Regions from separate parts of the Arthrobacter sp. NPDC057388 genome, predicted to be linked through region 1. Evidence: predicted binding sites of a transcription regulator. Region 1 holds the regulator's gene; each other region holds the start of a gene.
The links. Region 1 encodes HrcA, which represses chaperone genes, less so after heat shock. Its sites were predicted from a motif close to TTNGCACTCGNNNNNNNCGAGTGCNAA; they were not measured.

Region 1 (4,206 bases):
AGCGTCGAAAAGGTCATGCTGGAAGCCCGGCTGTCCTCGGGGCTTGAGACCGCCGCCCTCTCGCCGTCCGGAAGGAAGGCCCTGGCCGGACTGATCGCCGACGGCCTCGTGGTTCCCGGGCAGGTCTTCAGGGGCCGCCTCGTCCTCACGCTGAAGGGCCGGCTCTTGGCGGACGCCGTGGTCCGCAGGATCCTGCCCGACTAAATGGGCCCACGCCCGCAGGGTTCCCTGGCCGAGCGCTTGCAAGGTTGGGGGCGGGTTTGGGCCCACGCTCGCAGGGTTCCCTGGCCGAGCGCTTGCAAGGTTGGGGGCGGGTTTGGGCCCACGCTCGCAGGGTTCCCTGGCCGAGCTTGCGAGGCTAGGGGGCGAGTGGGGACTACTTAATCCAACGCAGGTTGTACTGGTACCGGTGCGGCTGGCCCTTGTTGACGTGGACGCCGGCGGACACCGCGAAGCAGGTGAGCGCGATCCAGATCAGCGTGGCCAGGACGGCAAACAGGTTTCCGACGACGGGAAGCAGCACGAGGAGATTAGCCACGAAGGCCGCGATGGTCGGCGGCAGGGTGAAGTTGAGGGCTTCCTTGGACTCCTGCGCGGTGAAGGGGCCGCGGTCGCGGAAGATGAGGTAGATCAGCAGCGCCGGGACACAGCCGAGGATGCCGCCGAAGTGCGCCAGGGTGGCCCACTGCCGGTCCTCGCTGGCGGTCAGCGGAAGCGCGTTGGCCGGTACGCCATGGTACTGGGGCAGGTCCTGGCCGGACTGTGTGTCCCTGCGGTCGCGAGCGTCTTCTGCCACGGTGTCTTCCTTTAGCTTGCGTTGGTGCGATCGTGCTTTGGTGCTGCGGTGCTGCGGTGCGGCGCCGGGGGCCGCGGTGCGGTGACGCCGTACCAAGGATACCGGGCCGTAGGGGTAATCGCGGCTCAACGCTGAAACCACGGAAAGTAGCGGCGTGAACCGTGGCCGTGGGGACTAGGGGACGGTCAGGAAATCAATGACCTCTTCGACCCGGCCCAGCAGGGCGGGCTCGAGATCGGCGTAGGTGCGGACGGCGCCGAGGAGTTTCTGCCAGCCGAGGCCGATATCCTCTTTGGTTTCGTGCGGCCAGCCGAAGGCAGTGAGAATCCCGGTTTTCCAGTCCGTCCCGCGCGGCACCACCGGCCACTGCGGAATCCCCAGCACCGACGGCCGGATCGCCTGCCAGACGTCGACATACGGGTGGCCCACGATCAGCACGTTTCCGGCAGCGCCGGGGGAGGCCATCACCGCGTCCGCGATCCTGGATTCCTTGGAGTCGGGAACCAGATGGTCCACCAGGACGCCCAGCCTGCGGCCGGGACCGGGGCGGAAGGAAGCCACCGCCGCCGCCAGGTCATCGATGCCGTGCAGCGGCTCGACGACGATGCCCTCCACCCGGAGGTCGTCACCCCAGACTTTTTCCACGAGTTCGGCATCGTGCTTGCCCTCAACCCAGATGCGGCTGGCCTTGGCCACTTGGGCGCGCTGCCCTTCCACGCGCACAGAACCTGACGCTGTTCGTGCGGACGTTCCTGCGCCTGCGGGCTTCGCCTTGGGGGCCGGCGGCATCAGGCGGATCGGCTGTCCCTCCAGGAGGAATCCGAAGCCAAGCTTGAAGGACCGGGACTTGCCGCGGCGGTCTTCGAGCGCCACCACGTGCATGCCGCCGGACTTTTCCACCCGGGTCACTGCTCCCACCCAGCCGGACTGGGCATCCTCGAGCACCATGCCACGTTCCACCGGCACCTCGGGCAGGCTCTTCCTGGCGGGCGCTGCCATCTCCTGCGGGCCCCAGTTCTGGTACTGCATTCGTTCACCGCTTCGCATTAGGAATTTGCACAGGTAGGAGCCGCCCCGGCGGCGGGGATGCCCCCGGGGGACAGGCGCCCGGAATTTCGCCCGGAGCGGTACCAATGCTAACAACGCGGCGACTCATATTAGACTTGTTAGCACTTAGGCATGTCGAGTGCTAACCACAGCGTTTCCGGGCGGGAATCATGCCCGGCACGGTTAAGGCCAGAAGGAGGTGGACTGTGAGCGAACCACGGAAGCTTGAGGTGCTGCGCGCCATCGTGGAGGACTATGTCCATTCCCGCGAGCCCGTCGGTTCCAAGGCGCTGGTGGAGCGGCACCACCTTGGCGTTTCCAGCGCCACCATCCGCAACGACATGGCGGCGTTGGAGGACGAGGGCCTCATTACGGCCCCGCACACCAGCGCAGGCAGGATTCCCACCGACAAGGGCTACCGGCTGTTCGTCGACCAGATCTCGGCGGTCAAGCCGCTCTCCCCGGCGGAGAAACGCGCCATCCAGACACTGCTGGAGGGGTCAGAGGACCTCGACGACGTCCTGGACCGCACGGCCCGGCTTCTGTCCCAGCTGACCAACCAGGTCGCCGTCGTGCAGTACCCCCACCTGAGCCGTGCCGTGGTGCGGCACATCGAATTCGTGCTGCTGGCGCCGCGCAAGGTGCTGATCGTGCTGATTGCCGACTCCGGCAAGGTCGACCAGCGCGTCGTCGACGCCGGGCAGGATCTGTCGGACGACACTCTCGCCGCCCTGCGCACCCGGTTCCTCACCGGTGTCGCGGGAACACCGGTGGCCATCCTGCCCCAGCACCTGGCCGCCGTCGTGGCCGGCTGCACGCCCGCCGAACGTCCGGCTGCGGTTGCGCTCGGCAAGGGGCTGGAAGGCCTCGCGCACAACAGCCGGGAAGACCGCATGGTCATGGCCGGAACGGCCAACCTCGCGCGGTCCAACGTGGACTTCCCCCTCAGCATCGGCCCAGTCCTTGAGGCCCTCGAGGAGCAGGTGGTGATGCTGCGGCTCCTGAGCGACATGGCCCAGGACCCGAGGGGAGTGGCCGTCAGCATCGGCCGCGAAAACCCCTACGACGGGCTGGCCGAGGCGTCCGTGGTTGCCACCGGCTACGGCCCGGACGCCAGCGCCAAGGTGGGCATCCTCGGCCCCACCCGGATGGACTACCCCACCACCATGGCCGCCGTCCGCGCGGTGGCCCGCTACCTTTCGAGGATCCTGGGACCGTGACCGCACGCCCCGCACATCCTCTGACCACAGGCAGTACAACCAGGAAGAGATACGAACTTTGAGCAGCCACTACGACGTTCTTGGAGTCTCCCCGGAAGCCACCGGCGAAGAGATCAAAAAGGCCTACCGCAAGCTGGCCCGCTCGCTTCACCCGGACGTCAACCCGGGCGAAGACGCCGCGGAACGGTTCAAGGCCGTAACCCACGCCTACGAGGTGCTGTCCGACCCGCAGAAGCGCCGCGTCTACGACACCACCGGCAATGAAAACGGCACCGACAACGGCTTCGGCGGCGGCTACGCCGGGCAGGGCTTCGCGTTCCAGGACATTTTCGACACCTTCTTCGGTGCCGGCGGCACCTCCGGACCCGCCTCCCGGGTCCGCCGCGGCCAGGACGCGCTGATCAGTGTCCGGATCGACCTGCGCGACGCCGTCTTCGGCGTCAACAAGAAGCTGGAAGTGGACACGGCCGTCACCTGCCCCACCTGTGAAGGCTCCTGCTGCCAGCCGGGCACGCACCCGGAACGCTGCGACATCTGCGGCGGCAGCGGCCAGGTGCAGCGGGCCGTCCGCTCCATCCTGGGCCAGGTCATGACCGCCGCTCCCTGTGGTTCGTGCGAGGGCTTCGGCACGGTCATCAAGGACCCCTGCAACGAGTGCAGCGGCCAGGGCCGCATCCGCAGCCGCCGCTCCCTGACCATCAAGGTCCCCGCGGGCGTGGCCACCGGCACGCGGATCCAGCTCTCCGGGCAGGGCGAGGCCGGCCCCGCGGGCGGGCCGTCCGGCGACCTGTATGTGGAAATCCGGGTCAACAACGACTCCACTTACGTCCGCGAGGGCGACGACCTCCACGCGACCCTGAACATTCCCATGACCGCTGCGGCCCTTGGCACGGAACTGAGCCTGGAAACCTTTGACGGCAAGCAGGAGATCGACGTCAAGGCGGGAACCCAGTCCGGCGAGATCATCACCCTCCGCGGGCTCGGCGTGACCCACCTGCGGGGCTACGGCCGCGGCGACCTCAAGGTCCACCTGCAGGTGGAAACGCCGTCCAAGCTCGACCCCGCGCAGGAGGACCTGCTCCGGCAGCTGGCCAAGCTCCGCGGCGAGCAGTTCTCCGAGGGCAAGCTCGCGGCCAGCGGCGG
Region 2 (4,206 bases), on a different contig from region 1:
AGCGGGAGGCTAGAAGCCGCCCATGCCGCCCATGTCGTCGCCGCCGCCGACGGCCGGAGCAGCCTTCTCCGGCTTGTCGGCCACAACGGCCTCGGTGGTGAGGAACAGGCCGGCAATGGAAGCCGCGTTCTGCAGGGCAGAGCGGGTGACCTTGACGGGGTCGTTCACGCCGGCAGCAAGCAGGTCGACGTATTCGCCGGATGCTGCGTTCAGGCCGTGGCCGGCGGGCAGGCCGCGGACCTTGTCCACCACAACACCGGGCTCGAGGCCGGCGTTGAAGGCGATCTGCTTCAGCGGGGCGTCGATGGCAACGCGGACGATGTTCGCACCGGTTGCTTCGTCGCCTTCGAGCTGCAGGTTGGCGAATGCCTTGGCGCCGGCCTGGATCAGGGCCACGCCACCACCGGCAACGATGCCCTCTTCGACGGCAGCCTTGGCGTTGCGGACAGCGTCCTCAATGCGGTGCTTGCGCTCCTTGAGCTCAACCTCCGTGGCGGCACCGGCCTTGATGACTGCAACGCCGCCGGCCAGCTTGGCCAGGCGCTCCTGCAGCTTCTCGCGGTCGTAGTCGGAGTCGGAGTTTTCGATCTCGGCGCGGATCTGGGAAACGCGGCCGGCGATCTGGTCTGCGTCGCCTGCACCTTCGACGATGGTGGTCTCGTCCTTGGTCACGACAACCTTGCGTGCCTTGCCCAGGAGGTCGAGGCCGGCGGTCTCAAGCTTGAGGCCGACTTCCTCGGCGATGACCTGGCCGCCGGTGAGGATGGCGATGTCGGCCAGCTGCGCCTTGCGGCGGTCGCCGAAGCCCGGAGCCTTGACGGCGACGGACTTGAAGGTGCCGCGGATCTTGTTGACGATCAGGGTGGCCAGGGCCTCGCCCTCGATGTCTTCGGCGATGATCAGCAGCGGCTTGTTGGACTGCATGACCTTCTCGAGGACAGCAACCAGTTCCTTGACGTTGGAGATCTTGGAGTTGACGATCAGGATGTACGGGTCCTCGAGGACCGTTTCCTGGCGCTCGGTGTCCGTGACGAAGTACGCGGAGATGTAGCCCTTGTCGAAGCGCATGCCTTCGGTGAGCTCCAGCTCGAGGCCGAAGGTGTTGGATTCCTCGACCGTGATGACGCCTTCCTTGCCCACCTTGTCCAGGGCTTCGGCGATCAGGGCGCCGATTTCGTCGTCACCGGCGGAGATGGAAGCCGTGGCTGCGATCTCTTCCTTGGTTTCGATTTCCTTGGCGGAGTCCAGCAGTTCAGCGGTGACTGCCTCGACGGCCTTCTCGATGCCGCGCTTGAGGGACAGCGGGTCAGCGCCGGCCGCGACGTTGCGCAGGCCTTCCTTGACCAGGGCCTGGGCCAGGACGGTGGCCGTGGTGGTGCCGTCGCCAGCGACGTCATCCGTCTTCTTGGCAACTTCCTTGACCAGCTCGGCGCCGATCTTCTCGTAAGGATCGTCCAGCTCGATCTCCTTGGCGATGGAGACACCATCGTTGGTGATCGTGGGGGCGCCCCACTTCTTTTCGAGGACGACGTTGCGGCCACGCGGGCCGAGGGTGACCTTGACGGCGTCGGCGAGGGTGTTCAGGCCCCGCTCAAGACCGCGGCGTGCCTCTTCATCAAATGCAATGATCTTGGCCATAACGGCAGTAGTCCTTTCGGGACAGTCGTTAAGAAGGAACCTCGCTGCGGTGCCCGCGACGGACGATCCCTTCCGCGGGCCTCTGTACGCCCGACAGTCCGGATCTCACCCCAACCAGGTGTTTCTTTCGCTCCTTGCGCCGCCGCCGTAAGGTACCGGCCTGGACCGGACGACCCTTTAGCAGTCGGCACGCTGGAGTGCTAATCAATAATTAGCACTCCCCCGGGGAGAGTGCAAGCAGATGGCGGTGTTTGTCCCGCCGGGCGAAGGAGTATTCGCTGCCAGCGATCAGCCGGCGGACCTGCCGGCAGCCTCGCTGCCCGTGAGCTTGGCCTTGTTGTCCGCCCCGTAGCTGAACACCATGTACCTCGCCGCGGTGACGTCCCCGTTGGCATCGAAGCGGACGGGTCCCGACTCGCCGTCGTAGTCGATGGCCTTCCCGTCCCGGATAGCGGCGAGGCAATCCTTGTACGTGCTGCAGGGAGTCGGCTTGCCGGACTGCGCTGAGGAGGCACGGGTGCCGGGCGTGCCGCCGGAGACGGCGATGAGGGTACCGGCGATGGAGGCACCGGCGTCGTCCTCTGCCGCAGCGGCGGCCAGGGCCGCGAGGTTCACGGCGTCATACGTCTCCGCCGCGAACGTCATGTCCTTGAGCCCGGCGTCGATGGCCACCAGTTCAGCCTGGAAGTGGGCCGAGGGGAAGGTTCCGGGCACCAGGGCGCGTGCGCCCTCCAGTGCCTTCGAGCCGAGGTCGGAGCCGTACTGCCGGAAAGCGCCGTCGGTCAGGATGAGTTTGTTGCCGGCCAACCCGGCGTTGGCCAGCTCGGCAAGGGCGCCTTGCGCACCGTCCCGGGCAATGACGACGACGGCGTCCGGCGCGGCGTCGCGGGCGGCGGCCGCGGACTTCCGGGCCTCGCCGGCCTTGAAGCCGCTAACTGTCACGGGGTCAAGCCCGGCGGCCTCGGCGGAAGCTGACACCGCTGCAGACAGTTCCTGCCCGTAGTTCCCGTCCTCATAGACCACCGCGAGGCTCTTGGCCCCGGCATCCCTGGCGATTTTCACCAGGACAGGCGCCTGGGCGACGTCCGCCGCGGCTGTGCGGAAGTAGTAGCCGCCGCTCTTGTAGCTGCTGAGTTCTGGCGCCGTGTTGGCGGGTGAGATGAGCGTGATCCCGGCCTTGGAGAGCACGTCGATGGCGGCAGGGGCCCGGCTTGAGTCCGTGGGGCCGATGACGACGTCGGCTTTGGCATTGACGAGCTCCCGGGCCTGCGCGGCGGTGTCGCTGCCGGTGGTCTCGGGCAGCAGCTCCACGGGCCGGCCCTTGTGGCCGCCGGCAGCGTTGATCTGCTGGACGGCGAGCCTGGCCGCTGCCAGCTGTGCGGCGTTCAGAAAGGCCTGGGGCCCGGTGTTGTCGAGGATCAGCCCGATCCGCAAGGTTGCGTCCCCACTGGCTTCAACCGGAGCCGTCCGGGCATTGTCGCCGGATGCGGAGCAGGCACCGAGTGCCAGCACAGCGGCGGCACACCAGGCGGCGGTGCCCCGGGCAGCAGCACCCCGGAAAGCTGTGCCGGGGAAACGTGTGCCGCGTACCACTAGACGGGCCGGACCATTTCTGCCTGCGGACCTTTGTCGCCTTCGCCCACTTCCAGCTCCACCCGCTGGCCTTCGTCGAGCGAACGGTAGCCGTCGGTCTGGATGGCCGACCAGTGCACAAAGACGTCGTCGCCCGATTCGTCAACGGTAATGAAGCCGTAGCCCTTTTCCGCGTTGAACCACTTCACGGTTCCCAATGCCATGATCCCCACACTTTCAGCTTGCTTCCGTAAGGCCCACGTCGGTGTGTGCCGTTGATTACGCCTTGAAGCCTGCCTTCACTCTATCCAAACAGGGACGTGCCAGCGGAGGCCGGCCGCCCGGGGCGGGGGCAATAGTTATTCAGGCGTAACCGGGATGGCTACTGGTACCCGGGGCCGAGCACCACGGCAACGGGCGTCGGGAAGTCCGCGCTTTCCACCAGGGTGGGGATGTTCAGCAGGGCGCCGAGGGCTTCGGCGTTGGCACGGTGCGCGGCGTCCGAGTAGAAGATCACCGACTGCTGCTGCGGCGATCCCTGCCAGTTGGCCACCTCACCGAGCACCCAGCCGTCCGACTGGACCGTGGCACCCACGCGCCCGGCCAGGCCGGCGGTCAGCGTTCCGTTGAAGACGGCGACCGGCTGCGACTTGTCCACGGCTGCAGGGGCGATGGTTTCCGAGGTGGCGGGCTGCAGGGCCGAAGGGGAAGCCGCTTCGGAGTCAGCCGAGGACTGCGGCTCCGGTGCGGCGGCGCCGGACGCCGGGCTTTCGGAGGGTGCCGTCGTCGGGCCGGCCGGCGCAGAGGTGCCGGCTGCCGCGGCGGAGGGCGGCGCCATGGCGGGCTGGAAGCCCAGCTGCGGCAGCAGGAGGAAAGCCACCAGGCCCACGGCGAGCGCCCCGATTCCGACGGAAAGGATGGGCCACAACTTTGGCCGCGACGGCGCGGAGACAGCGCGGTGTACGCCCTGCCGGGAGGAGACCTCAGGTACCCTGT
Region 3 (4,206 bases), on a different contig from region 1:
GCGGCTAACCCGGCTCTGACCAGCCGCTCTGCAGGTCAGCGGTCAGGCGGACCTGGTCCTCAGCCAGCGGCTCAGGAGGCCTTCCGGAACCTCCTCCGACGTCAGCGCGAAGGAGCGGTGGTCCGCCCATTCTCCGTTGATATGCAGGAAGCGCGGGCGGTAGCCCTCGTCCCTGAACCCGAGCTTTTCCACGACGCGCAGGCTTGGACCGTTTTCCGGGCGGATGTTGATTTCCATCCGGTGCAGGCCAAGGGTCCGGAAGCAGTGGTCAGTTGCCATCGCCACGGCGGTGGGCGCAATCCCGTGGCCGGCCTTGGCCTGGTCCACCCAGTAGCCGAGCGTCGCCATCATCGCGGATCCCCAAACGATGGAGGACACTGTCAGCTGCCCCACGATGACCGGATCACGGTTTCCGGGAGTCCATTCCGCGATCACAAACGGCAGCGCTGTAGCCTGTGCCGCCTGGGTGTTCAGGGACCGGACCATCTGCCGGTAATCGGGCAGCGACCCGCCCGGGATCGGGTTGGACGCTTCCCAGGGCGCCAGCCAGTCGCTGTTGCGTGAACGGACCTCAGTCCATTCCTTCCGGTCGCGGTACCTGATGGGGCGCAGGACAAGGTCCCCGCATTCCAGCGTGACCGGCCAGATGTGGCTGACCCTCATGAAGGGCTATTCGGACAAGCGGGCGGCGACCTGCGGAAGCCAGTCACGCAGACCGGGGCCGAGGTCGTCGCTGTCGATGGCGAGCTCCACGCAGGCCTTGAGGTAGCTGAGCTTGTCCCCCGTGTCGTACCGGCGGCCGCGGAAGACCACGCCGTAGACGCCGCCGCCTTCGCCGTCCCTGCTGGCCAGCTCCTGCAGGGCGTCCGTCAGCTGGATTTCTCCGCCGCGGCCGGGTTCGGTCTTTTCGAGCACATCGAAGACGTCAGGGTGGAGCACGTAACGGCCGATGACGGCCAGGTTGGACGGCGCTTCATCGGCGTCCGGCTTCTCCACCAGCTTGTTGATGCGGACGAAGCCCTCGCCGTCGATCTCGGAAATGTCCGCGCAGCCGTAGGCGCTGATCTGGGAGGGCTCCACCTCGATGAGGGCCACCACGGAACCACCGGTCTTGGACTGCACCTCGATCATGGTGCTGAGGAGCTCGTCGCGGGCGTCGATGAGGTCGTCCCCGAGGAGCACGGCGAACGGCTCGTAGCCGACGTGCTGGCGCGCACGCAGCACCGCGTGCCCAAGGCCCTTGGGGTCACCCTGGCGGACGTAGTGGATGTCGCCCAGGTTGCTTGCGGCCTGGATTGACTCCAGCTTGGCGGTATCGCCCTTGGCCTCCAGCGTCGCCTCCAGGGCGGGAACGCGGTCGAAGTGGTCCTCGAGTGCGCGCTTGTTGCGTCCGGTGATCATCAGGACATCGCTCAGGCCAACTTTGACGGCTTCTTCAACGACGTACTGGATGGCCGGCTTGTCGACCACCGGCAGCATCTCCTTGGGCATGGCCTTGGTGGCCGGCAGGAACCTGGTGCCGAGACCCGCAGCGGGGATGACGGCCTTGCGGACTGAACAATTAGTGGAAGTCACTGGTCTAATCTATCCGAGGGAACATTCATACGGTAAATGCTTGCGGCAGGGGCCCGGCCGCCTGCCCCTGCGACAAAGGGAGGGCCCATGCCAACAGGCACCACGCAGTCGAAGGACGGGATCCGTTCGCGGCACCGGCAAGTCCGGGCCACGCTGACACCGGCGGACCTTGCTAATGCCGGCGACGGCATCGCTTCCCATGGCCTGCCCTGGGCGGAGGCCATCGCCGCGGGCAAGCCGGCGACCTTCACCGCCTACCTCGGCGTCGATTTCGAGCCGCCCACCCTTCCCCTGCTGCATGCCCTGTATGAGGCGGGGCACAGCATCCTGCTCCCGGTCTGCGAACCGGACCGGGAGCTCAGCTGGGTCTTCTGGACCCCGGACAGCGAGTTCATCCGCAGCAGGTACGCGCCCATTCAGGAGCCGGCCGGGGAGCGCCACGGCCTGGACACTGTGCGCACCGCCGCCGGAATGTTCATGCCGGCAACCGCCGTGGACCGCAGCGGCAACAGGATCGGACAGGGCGGCGGGTATTACGACAAATTCCTGGCTGCAGCGAACGCCGGCGGCCTGCATCTGCCCAAGGCAGCCATCATCTACGACATGGAGCTCCTGCCCGCTGAGACCATCCCGGCTGAAGATTTCGACCGTCCCGTCGAAGCAGTGCTCATGCCCTCCGGGCTGGTAGCGTTCGCGTGACCTCGCCCGGGCCGGGGTGCTAGAATTGGCACTCAGGCCCTGCGACTGCTAATGGAGTCATTTCCGCCACGGTGATCCGTCAAGGAGAAACCGGGAGGTGAAGCCCGGCAGCACGGGACCTGTCGTTTGTCCAAGAGGAGGATCTACAGTGCCCACGTATGCCTATGCCTGCAAGGATTGCAGCCATGCCTTCGACATCGTGCAGTCTTTCACCGACAGCACTCTGACGTCCTGCCCCGAGTGCCAAGGCACGCTCCGCAAGAAGTTCAACAGCGTGGGCGTGGTCTTCAAGGGCTCCGGCTTCTACCGGACTGACTCACGGGATGCCAAGGGAAGCACCGTCTCGGCTTCCCCGGCGGCGGCAACACCGGCCCCCGCGGCCGCCTCTTCGGCTGCTTCATCCGCTGCTCCGGCAGCCGCAGCCGCAAGCTAGGCGCGCGCCCGCGGCAGGGCAGCCTTCAAGCTGCAGTCGCTTCCAAACTTCAGGAGTCCGGCCGGGTTTACCCGGCCGGACTCCTTTGCTTTTTCCACATACGGCGGCCCGGATCTGTCAGGGCCGGGAGGGCAACCAGTAGCGTGGCGGCATGCCAGTCACCGGAATTTTCCCCGCACGGGCGTCCCGCCCGGCCGTTCGTCCGGGGCGCCGCGGCGCCTTGTCCGGTCCTGCCGCCCGCCAGCGCCCGCGCGGACGCCGGTTTGCGGGCTGGCTGAACCGCAACCGTCGCCTTGCCGTGGCGTTGCTGCTGTGCGCAGCCGCGGGGATCGCCGTCCACCAGCTGACTCCCGCCCCTGCCCGGACCGTGAGCGTCCTGGCCGCTGCCCGTGACCTGCCGGCCGGAGCAACCCTGAACGGCAGTGACGCCGTGCCTGTCAACGTGCCGCCTGCCGTGGTGCCGGACGGCACCTTCACTGACAGCGCCGGGGTCAGCGGCAGACAACTGGCCGCGCCGCTGCGCAAGGGCCAACTCCTCACCGATGCGCAGCTCGTCGGACCCGGCCTGCTGACTGGGGCGCCGCCCGGTTCTGCTGCAGTTCCGCTGCGGATGGCGGATCCCTCCTCCATCCAGCTGGTCTCGCCGGGGCAGCTGGTGAACGTGGTGCTGACCAGCGGCAACGGCTATGAACAGGCATCAGCCTCGAAGGTGCTCGCCCGGTCAGTGCCCGTCCTGTGGACCTCCGGCCAGGAGAGCCAGGGCGGCCAATGGCTTGCGGCCGGTGATTCAGACGGGCTGCTGGTTGTGGCCGCGACGCCGGACCAGGCCAGCGCGCTGGCGGGAGCGTCCACCCAGGGGAAGCTGTTCTTTGTGCTGGTGGGACCCAATGCGCGCTGACACGGACCAGCGCGTGCGCCCCATTCTGCCCCAGCGCCCCAGTCTGCCCCGGTGCCCCCATCAGCACCCGTGCGGCAAATCAGCCCCAGTGCGGAGGCTTCTGCTCCTTCAGCCATGCGTCGTGGTCGTTGTCGGATTCGGAGTCGCCCCACGTGCGCGGATCGTCCTCGGCCGCTTTCTTCGGTACCACCCCGCCGCGCTGCTGCTTCACCGGCTTCACCGGTTTCACGGGTGCCTCCGGCTCCACGGGTGTCACCGGCTTCGCTTCGGCAGGTTTCCCTCCACTGCTTTCGGCGGCAGCGCCGGCTTTTGCGGCAGCACCGGCGAGCTTCTCCCCCGCAGGCGGGGCGGGCGTCCCGTTCGGATTCACGTCATCGGATGCCATTACAGACCCTCCGTCCGTTCACCTGCCGGCTGCGCACTGCCGGCAGCCTCATTCCCGGCAGCGTCCACAGAGGCGTCTGCATCGTCGCCGGCTGCCTTGGCGGGCTGGCCGGCGCCGTCGTCTTCCCGGTCAGCTGCTCTACGCCCAGCCGGGGCCGTGTCAGTCGCGTCAGCCTCGGCCGGGTGCGCACCGGTGCGGGCCGCATCGGCAGCGTGG

Region 2: the regulator HrcA is predicted to act here: its motif matches at 1,816-1,842, upstream of groL (chaperonin GroEL).
Region 3: the regulator HrcA is predicted to act here: its motif matches at 2,300-2,326, upstream of ACFUTU_RS16490 (FmdB family zinc ribbon protein).

Annotation. Positions count from the first base shown of each region.
Region 1 covers NZ_JBHVBL010000048.1:16,219-20,424, reverse strand. Annotated here, with positions in the region: gene hemW (radical SAM family heme chaperone HemW) at 1-204, shown strand, start outside; gene ACFUTU_RS18150 (DUF4870 domain-containing protein) at 377-796, opposite strand; gene ACFUTU_RS18145 (DUF3097 domain-containing protein) at 971-1,825, opposite strand; gene hrcA (heat-inducible transcriptional repressor HrcA) at 2,050-3,063, shown strand; gene dnaJ (molecular chaperone DnaJ) at 3,122-4,206, shown strand, end outside.
Region 2 covers NZ_JBHVBL010000009.1:109,878-114,083, forward strand. Annotated here, with positions in the region: gene groL (chaperonin GroEL) at 10-1,638, opposite strand; gene ACFUTU_RS06805 (ABC transporter substrate-binding protein) at 1,927-3,231, opposite strand; gene ACFUTU_RS06810 (cold-shock protein) at 3,231-3,434, opposite strand; gene ACFUTU_RS06815 (LytR C-terminal domain-containing protein) at 3,593-4,206, opposite strand, start outside.
Region 3 covers NZ_JBHVBL010000038.1:21,538-25,743, forward strand. Annotated here, with positions in the region: gene ACFUTU_RS16475 (GNAT family N-acetyltransferase) at 43-663, opposite strand; gene galU (UTP--glucose-1-phosphate uridylyltransferase GalU) at 670-1,575, opposite strand; gene ACFUTU_RS16485 (5-formyltetrahydrofolate cyclo-ligase) at 1,663-2,274, shown strand; gene ACFUTU_RS16490 (FmdB family zinc ribbon protein) at 2,423-2,707, shown strand; gene cpaB (Flp pilus assembly protein CpaB) at 2,859-3,605, shown strand; gene ACFUTU_RS16500 (hypothetical protein) at 3,685-3,990, opposite strand; gene ACFUTU_RS16505 (AAA family ATPase) at 3,990-4,206, opposite strand, start outside.